DNA from 2 places in the Serratia surfactantfaciens genome. Region 1 is predicted to be linked to the other one. Evidence: predicted binding sites of a transcription regulator. Region 1 holds the regulator's gene; the other holds the start of a gene.
What was found. Region 1 encodes CRP, which controls carbon source genes, mostly activating them, when cyclic AMP is high. Its sites were predicted from a motif close to ATGTGANNNNNNTCACAT; they were not measured.

Region 1 (4,717 bases):
GTGACCGGTTCCAGCGGCGCCGGCACCACCACCACCAGCGTGGCGTTCCGCAAAATCTTCCAGCAGCTCAACATTCGCGCCGCCGAGCTGGAGGGCGACAGTTTCCACCGCTACACCCGGCCGGAGATGGACGCGGCGATCCGCAAGGCGCGCGATCTGGGCAGACACATCAGCTATTTCGGCCCCGAGGCCAACGACTTCGGCCTGCTGCAACAAAGCTTTATCGACTACGGCAAGAACGGCACCGGCCGTTCGCGCAAGTATCTGCATACCTACGACGAAGCGGTGCCATACAATCAGGTGCCGGGCACCTTCACCCCGTGGGAGCCACTGCCGGCGCCGACCGACGTGCTGTTCTACGAGGGGCTGCACGGCGGCGTAGTCACCGAGCACCATGACGTGGCCAAACATGTCGATCTGCTGGTCGGCGTGGTGCCGATCGTCAACCTGGAATGGATCCAGAAGCTGATCCGCGATACCGGCGAGCGCGGCCACTCCCGCGAAGCGGTAATGGATTCGGTGGTGCGTTCGATGGAAGACTACATCAACTACATCACGCCGCAGTTCTCGCGCACCCACATCAACTTCCAGCGCGTTCCGACGGTGGACACCTCCAACCCGTTCGCTGCCAAGGCCATTCCGTCACTGGATGAAAGCTTCGTGGTGATCCACTTCCGCGGGCTGGATCAGATAGACTTCCCCTATTTGCTGGCGATGCTGCAAGGATCGTTTATTTCGCACATCAATACGCTGGTGGTGCCGGGCGGCAAGATGGGGTTGGCGATGGAGCTGATCATGGCGCCGCTGGTGCAGCGGCTGCTGGAAGGCAAGAAGATCGAATAAGCGCGTTGAGCGCGGCGGCTGGCCGCGCTCCGTCTCGATTACGCCGGCTGGCGGATCTCGAAGCTGTGGGTCACCGTGGCGGCTTTGTTGAGCATCAGCGCCACCGAGCAGTATTTCTCCGCCGACAGGTTCACCGCTCGCTCTACGATCTTGTCGGTCAGATCCTGACCGGTGACGATGAAGTGCAGGTTGATATGGGTGAACAGCCGCGGGGCTTCTTCGCGGCGCTCGGAGGTCAGCTTCACCTCGCAATCGCGCACGTCATTGCGCCCTTTTTGCAGGATGGACACCACGTCGATCGCGCTGCAGCCGCCTACCGACATCAGCACCATCTCCATCGGGCTGGGCGCTTTATCGCCGGCGTTGCCGTCCATCAGTACCTGATGGCCGGAGGCCGATTCACCCAAAAACGTTAACCCTTCCACCCATTTAACTCTTGCCTGCATTCTGGTCACTCCGGTTGATTTCTTAAAATCAGAGTACGCTTTCGCATAGAAACAGGCAACGTAACCTGATGCTAATCATGCTGAAGCGAGACAACACGAGACACCCGCCTTACTCTGTGCTACAAACAGAGCCGCAATAAATCTTTCCGGGACACTGCATTTCAGGGAAACGCCCAGAGAAAGGCTCCTTTACCGGTATGTTAACAGAATGTAGCTTGCAGCGCTTACGGCAAGTTAATATGCTAGAGCGACAGCGTATTTTTATGACACGCCTCAAAACTTGCCGGTAGCCCTCGCTCATAACAGCGGCTACAGGCGGGTTTTACAGGGAACTCTGACCCCTGTGACACAAGGCAGCGATAACAACAGAGGATAACAGCGAATGGTTCTCGGCAAACCGCAAACAGACCCTACTCTCGAATGGTTCCTGTCTCATTGCCATATCCACAAATATCCATCGAAGAGTACGCTGATTCACCAAGGTGAAAAGGCCGAAACGCTTTACTACATCGTGAAAGGCTCCGTCGCGGTGCTGATCAAGGATGAAGAAGGTAAAGAGATGATCTTGTCCTACCTCAACCAGGGGGATTTCATCGGCGAGCTCGGATTGTTCGAAGAGGGCCAGGAGCGCAGCGCCTGGGTTCGCGCGAAAACCGCCTGTGAAGTGGCCGAAATTTCCTACAAGAAATTCCGCCAGCTGATCCAGGTGAACCCGGACATCCTGATGCGTCTGTCCGCCCAAATGGCGAGCCGCCTGCAGGTCACTTCCGAAAAAGTGGGCAACCTCGCCTTCCTGGACGTTACCGGCCGCATCGCGCAAACCTTGCTGAATCTGGCGAAGCAACCCGACGCCATGACTCACCCGGACGGCATGCAGATCAAAATCACCCGTCAGGAAATCGGCCAGATCGTCGGCTGCTCGCGCGAAACCGTTGGCCGTATTCTGAAAATGCTGGAAGACCAAAACCTGATTTCCGCCCACGGCAAAACCATTGTCGTCTACGGCACCCGTTAATCCCTGAAAAAACGGCGCAATCTGCGCCGTTTTTTATCTGCTCGCTGCCATGTGGCGTCGTCTGATCTACCACCCGGAAGTCAATTACGCACTGCGACAAACGCTGGTGTTGTGCCTGCCGGTGCTGTTCGGCCTGCTGATCGGCCAGCTGCAGCTCGGCCTGATGTTCTCTCTGGTGCCCGCCTGCTGCAATATCGCCGGTCTCGACACGCCGCATAAGCGCTTCTTTAAACGGCTGATCGTCGGCGGTGCGCTGTTCGCCCTCAGCAGCCTGCTGCTGCAACAGGCCCTGCTGTGGCATCTGCCGCTGCCGGCGCTGATGCTGGGTCTGGCGCTGTTGCTCGGCGTCACCGGCGAAATCAGCCCGCTGCACGCCCGGCTGTTGCCGGCGGCGCTGGTGGCCGCCATCTTCGCTCTCAGCATGGCTGGCACGGTACCAATCTGGCAGGCGCCGTTGTTGTACGTCATCGGCACCGCCTGGTACGGCTTATTCACCTGGTTCTGGTTCAAACTGTGGAAAGAGCAGCCGATGCGCGAGACGTTGAGCCAGCTTTATCTGGAACTGGCGGACTACTTCGAAGCCAAGTATTCGCTGCTGACCCAACACACCGACCCGCAAACCGCGCTGCCGCCGCTGCTGGTGCGCCAGCAAAAGGTGATGGATCTGATCAGCCTACTGTACCAACAGCTTAATTTCCTGCCGCACGCCAACAACCTCGATCAAAAGCGCCTGCAGCGCGCCTTTCAGGTGGCGATGGACCTGCAGGAGCACATCACCGTCAGCCTGCATCTGCCGGAAGAAGTGCAGAAGCTGATGGAGCAGAGCCAGGCCGAAGCGATCATTCGCCGCAACGCCCAGGTGATCGCCGGCCGGCTGCGCGTGGTGGCGCACGATATTCTCTACCATCAACATTCGAAGCGCTTTTCCATGACGCACGAGCTGGCGGCGCTGGAAAAAATGGCGGCGCAGCATCCCGACAACCCGGTCGGCCAGTTTTGCTACTACCATTTCAGCCGCATCGCCCGCCTGCTGCGCACCCAGCACCCGCTGTACCGCCGCGATTTGATGCCCAGCCAGCACCGCCTGCCGTTTTGGCCGGCGTTGGCCAGCTACCTGTCGTTCAAATCCACCGCCCTGCGCAACGCCGCGCGGCTGGGGGTAACGCTGGCGGTCGGCAGCAGCCTGGGGGCGGTATTCAACCTGCCGAAGCCTTACTGGATCCTGCTCACTATCATGCTGGTGAGTCAAAACGGCTATAACGCCACCCGGGTGCGCATTCAGCACCGTGCGCTGGGCACGATCGCCGGACTGTTGCTGGCGGCGGGTCTGCTGCAGCTGCAGTTGCCGGAAGGGGAAACGCTGAGCATCATGCTGGTGATCACGCTGCTGGCCTACCTGGTTTCGCGCAAGAATTACGGGCTATCGGTGATCGGCTTTACGGTCACGGCGGTTTACACCCTGCAGCTGCTGGCGCTGAACGGCTCGCATTTTCTGGTGCCGCGCCTGATCGATACGCTGATCGGCTGCGTGCTGGCGTTCGGCGGCACCATTTGGCTGTGGCCGCAGTGGCAAAGCGGGCTGCTGCGCAAAAATGCCCATCAGGCGCTGGAGAACGATCAGGCCGCGCTGCGGCTGATGCTGAAGCAACCCGAGCCGGACGCCGCCTCGCTGGCCTACGCCCGCATGCAGGTCAACCAGGCGCACAATGCGCTGTTCACAGCGCTCAATCAGGCGATGCAGGAACCGGGATTCGCCTCGAACTATCTGGCTGACATGCGGCTGTGGGTCACTCACAGCCAGTTCATCGTCGAGCACCTGAACGCCATGACCATTCTGGCGCGCGAGCACTACATGCTGACGCCGAAGCTGGCGGAAGAGTATCTGCAAACCTGTGAAATCGCGCTGCAAAGCTGCCAGCAGCGGCTGGAATACGATGGCCCGAGCAGCGACAACAGCGGCATCATGCAGCCGCCGGACTTGCATCCGGACATGCCCGTCACCGAGATGGAGCGCCATCTGCGGCGCATCCTGTCGCACCTGAGCGTGATGCATACCATTTCGTCGCTGGCCTGGCGCCAGCGCCCGCACCACGGCATCTGGCTCAAACGCAAACTGCGCGATCAATAAGGGCGCGGCATGCCGCGCCCCGTTATTCGCCGCACGGGCTTCAGGCGTTGATCACGTCCTGCACCGCCAGCTCGAACAGCGCCATGCCGGCTTCGATATCCTGCAGCTCCACCACCAGCGACGGCGCGAAACGAATCACGTTCGGCCCGGCGTTGAGGATCATCAGCCCACGCACAGCGGCGGCGGTGAGGAAGTCACGCGCTCTGCCGTGATAATGCGGCGTCAGTTCGGCGCCAATCAGCAACCCCATACCGCGAATGGCGGTGAAAATACCGTATTTATCGC
Region 2 (4,717 bases), 1.2 Mb from region 1:
GCTTCGACCACCGCCCGGCTTTCCCAGCCGCCGCGCTGCTGCATGCACAGCGGCATATCGAAGTGATAGAGATTGATAAACGGGGTGATGCCCTGCGCCAGCAGCTCGTCGATCATCGCGTTATAGAAAGCCACCGCCTGCGGGTTCACCTCGCCGTCGCCGTCCGGGATCAGCCGCGACCACGAGATCGACGTTCTGAAGGTATTGTGGCCCAACGTTTTGAGCAGTCCGATGTCGGTGCGGAAATGGTCATAAAAGGTCGAGGCCTCAGCCGGCCCCACCCGATCGTGAAAGCGCTCAGGCGCGATCTCGTACCAATAGTCGAAGATGTTGCGGCTCTTGCCGTCCCGCGCGGCCGCCCCTTCAGACTGCGGCGCGGAGGTGGCGCTGCCCCACCAGAACCCGTCGGCAAATTGATATTCCATACTCGCGTCCCTCGCGGGGCGGCCACGCCGCCCCGTTCCACAGTTAGAATTTCAGCGCGTTGGCGATGTCTTCTTCGCTTTCTGTCGCCGCATCGATCTGGCTCTGCGCCTTGTTGGAGATCGCCACGAACGGCAGGTAAATCACGGTGGCGACCGCCAGGTTGAACAGGCTCAGCAACATGGCCATGATGCTGCCGTTGGTGTTGAAGAACGCCCCCAGGCCGACCGGCATGGTCCAGGGCGCGATGTTGGTGATCGGCGGGATCAGTCCGGAGTAATAAGCCAGCGAAGTGATAATGGTCAGCACCGGCTGTACCAGAATAAACGGAATGAACATCACCGGGTTCATGATCACCGGCAGGCCGAACAGGATCGGCTCGTTGATCTGGAAAATGCCGGATGGTGTCGCCAACTTGGCGACCTGGCGGTAATCCTCGCGGCGCGAGGCGATGAAGATGGCGATGATCAGGCCCAGCGTCGAGCCGGTGCCGCCGAGGTAGATATAGGAGTCGACGAACGGTTTCGCCCACATGTGGAACTCTTTACCGGCGGCCACCGCCGCTTCGACAGAACCGTATTTGTTGTACAGCTCCACGTTTTCCAGCGCGAACGGTGTCATGATGCCGCTGTCCAGCGCCGCCAACGCCATGGAGCCGTGCACCCCAAAGAACCACAGCAGCGAAGAGAACAGCACGTACACCCAACCCACCACGCTGCCCATCTTGGCCAGCGGCGCCGAAATGCCGTCCATGATGATCTGGTGGAAGTTGGTGCCCCAATGCGCCAGCGCGAACGCCACCAGCCCCATGATGGAGAGGATGATGAAGCCGGGGATCAGCGCCGAGAAAGAGCGCGACACCGAAGCCGGCACGCTGTCCGGCAGGCTGATCACCCAGTTGCGCCGCACGATGAAAGCAAACATCTCAGCCACCGCCAACCCGATCACCATACCGGAAATGATGTTGGCGCCGCCCAGCCAGTTGGCGCCCACCGCATAGGCCTCGCCGACGTTGAACGGCGTGACGGTCATGAAGGCCGCCACCGCCAGCAGTGCCGAGGCCAGCGGATCGACCTTGCGCTCTTCGGCCAACGCCATGCTGATAAAGAACGGCGTCATCAGGGACATGATCCCCAGCGTACCGTTGTAAACGCTGCCGCCGATGCTCTTCAGGCCGTTAAGCGTCTCGATGGTGGAGGCGTCCAACCTCACGCCCAACGAATAGAAGAACGATCCCTCACCGAAGCTGAGGAACACGTTGTTGATCAACACGAACATCGCCCCGGTCAAGGTCAGCGGCATCAGGCGGATAAAGCCGTTCTTGATGGCGTTGACGTGGGGCTGCTTACCGATTTTTACGGCGAAAGGCAGGATAACCTTCTCGAGCGAGGCAATGAGGGTATTCACGGCGGCCTCCTGTTATTGGTTGGCTTTCTTGATGGCGGCCACCGCGGCCTTCAGTACGCCCAGCCCATCGACCTTGCCGTACAGCAGCGGATCGATGACTTCCACAGGTTTGTTGGGCAGCTGTTTTTGCACTTCCGGCAAGGTGTAGGCGATCTGCGGCCCCAGCAGGATCAGATCCGCTTCAACGCCCTTCTCGGCGGCCAGCGCTTCCGGGTAAGCGGCGATGATCACCGGCACTTCATATTTCTCGGCCTGCGCCTTCATTTTTGATACCAACAGGGAAGTGGACATACCGGCAGAACAAAACAGATAGATTTTTTTCTTTTCCATACCAAGCACCTCAGATAATCAAAAAAACCCCGTGTTATTTGTATGCCAGATGCAATCACGATTGCTTCACGCACATTCCTTATGAAAATTTCCGTCACGTTGCCCTGGTTACGGACAGTATACGGAGCATGAAAAACGGATCGGTAAGCCAGGAGGTAACATAACCGTCTCTCATTGACCTGGCGGATTGACCCTCTTCACATTTCGCACAAAAAAATAGTGTGACCGGGCTCTCAAATAACCGATAAAAACTCAGAATATTCGCAATAAATACTCAAATAGCAATTATAAACAGCCAGTTATGAACGCGCTGAGAATTTAAGGGTTTATTTGAGCCGGAACAAATGGAGAGGATATAAAAATAGTTCAGGCTTGATTCCCCCCTGCCATCCCGCACGCGGTGGCGTGGGGAGGATTACGTGGGCAGACGCAGCAACTCGATCACCGTGGTCAACGCCACGGGGTGATTTCTACGATTGGGATAATAGAGGTAAAAACCGGGAAACGGCGCGCACCAGTCGGCCAACACTCGCCGCAGCCGCCCGCTCGCCAGGTGTTCTTCCACCTCCTGCTCGATGGCGAAAGCGATGCCGACGTGCGCCAACGCCGCCTGCAGCAACAGTCTGGCGTCATCCACGATCAGCGGGCTGTTGACCGCCACGGAAAATCGCTGCTCGCCCTGCTGAAACGCCCATTTGTAGCGCTCGCCCGAAGAGGCCTTGCGCCAACCGATGCAGCGATGCTGCAGCAAATCCTGCGGATGCGCCGGTTCGCCATGCCGTTGAAAATAGTCCGGCGTGGCGACGATGGCAAAACGCAGATCTGGCGTCACGCGCACCGCGCGCATATCGTTGTGCAGATCCTCACCGAGTCGGATACCGGCGTCAAAGCCTTGTTCGACGATGTTGGCGAACCCCTCGTCCGCCACCACTTCCAGCGTAATGCCGGGGTACTCGCTGGCCAAGCGCCCCAGAAGCGGCACGATGGCGAGCTCGATGGCCGAACGCGGCGCGTTGATGCGCACCAGGCCGCGCGGCCCGTCGCGAAACGCATTCAGGCTTTCCAGCGCGGCGTCGATATCGGTAAAGGCCGGCACCAGCTGTGCCAACAGATGCTCACCGGCCTCCGTCGGCGAGACGTTGCGGGTGGTGCGGTTCAGCAGGCGAATGCCCACCTGCGCCTCCAGTTCGCGCAGGGTGTGGGTCAGCGTCGGCGGCGTTACGCCCAGCCGAGCGGCGGCGCGGCGGAAGCTGCGTTCACTGGCGATAGCCACGAAGGCCGCCAGGCCGGACAGTTCGGGTTTCTTCATGCTATTGATATAAATTATCTAATAGTGAGATGAATTTTTAGCGGATAGTTATCCGTCATCTAACAACATAGCATTGCGATCGAACCCATTACCAGGTATCGATGCGATGATTAATGCTACAGCTCCAACTCATGAAACGCCGCGCAGGCTGGCGGGTAAAGTCGTACTGGTGAGCGGCGGCGGCACCGGCATCGGCCGCGCCGCAGCGCTGGCCTATGCCCGCGAGGGCGCCAAAGTGGCGTTGGCCGGCCGGCGCGCGGCGGAGATCGAAGCCACGGCGCGCGATATCGCGTTGGCCGGCGGCGACGCCCTGCCCATCGTGACCGACGTCGCCCAGGAGGGTGATATCCGCCGGCTGCTCGCCGCGGTGACCGCCCATTACGGCCGACTCGACGTCGCCCTCAACAACGCCGGCATCATCGGCAACTTCGCCCCCATCACCGAACAGACCAGCGAAGATTTTGACCGGGTTATCGCCATTAACCTCAGAGGCGTCTGGCTGGCGATGAAATACGAGATTGAAACCTTCCTGGCTCAACGCTCGGGCGGCGTGATCATCAACACCTCCTCCTGGCTGACCCACGGCGCACTGGCCGGTTCATCCAGCTACTCCGCCAGCAAAGGGGCGCTCGATGCGATGATCCGCGCAGTGGCGCTCGAATACAGCGGCCAGGGCATCCGCGTCAACAACATCAACCCCGGCATCATCGACACGCCGATGGCGCGCAGCAGCGTGGCCGACAGCGCGGCGTTCGCGCCCTTTATCGCCCATACGCCCGCCGGCCGCCTGGGCGAATCGGAAGATATCGGCGATGTGGCACTGTGGCTGGCGACGGACGAGGCCCGCTTCATCACCGGCCAAAGCCTGCTGGTGGACGGCGGTTACACCATCGCCGGCATGCGCTGAGGAGGCGACGCCATGAACTACGTTCGGCTTGGCGACAGCGGCCTGAAGGTGTCCCGCCTCTGCCTGGGCTGCATGACCTACGGCGATCCGGCCTGGCGCCCCTGGGTGCTGAAGGAAGACGAGGCGCGCCCCTTTATTCGCGAAGCGCTGGAAGCGGGCATCAATTTCTTCGATACCGCCAACATTTACTCCGGCGGAGAAAGCGAGCGTCTCCTCGGTCGCGCACTGAAAGCGTTCGCCCGTCGTGAAGACGTGGTGATCGCCACCAAGGCCTACTTCCCGATGGATGCGCAGCCGAACAGCCGCGGGCTGTCGCGCAAGCACCTGCTGCACAGCGTCGA

Region 2: a site for CRP is predicted at 2,346-2,363, ahead of ATE40_RS00735 (PTS sugar transporter subunit IIB). Genes of this name have one in related genera too.

The regions. Positions count from the first base shown of each region.
Region 1 covers NZ_CP016948.1:4,100,226-4,104,942, forward strand. The annotation lists gene ATE40_RS19255 (phosphoribulokinase) at 1-843, shown strand, start outside; gene ATE40_RS19260 (OsmC family protein) at 882-1,289, opposite strand; gene crp (cAMP-activated global transcriptional regulator CRP) at 1,672-2,304, shown strand; gene ATE40_RS19270 (YccS/YhfK family putative transporter) at 2,354-4,432, shown strand; gene argD (bifunctional acetylornithine/succinyldiaminopimelate transaminase) at 4,473-4,717, opposite strand, start outside.
Region 2 covers NZ_CP016948.1:174,793-179,509, reverse strand. The annotation lists gene ATE40_RS00745 (glycoside hydrolase family 1 protein) at 1-425, opposite strand, end outside; gene chbC (PTS N,N'-diacetylchitobiose transporter subunit IIC) at 469-1,830, opposite strand; gene ATE40_RS00735 (PTS sugar transporter subunit IIB) at 1,843-2,160, opposite strand; gene ATE40_RS00730 (LysR family transcriptional regulator) at 2,576-3,469, opposite strand; gene ATE40_RS00725 (SDR family NAD(P)-dependent oxidoreductase) at 3,576-4,376, shown strand; gene ATE40_RS00720 (aldo/keto reductase) at 4,389-4,717, shown strand, end outside.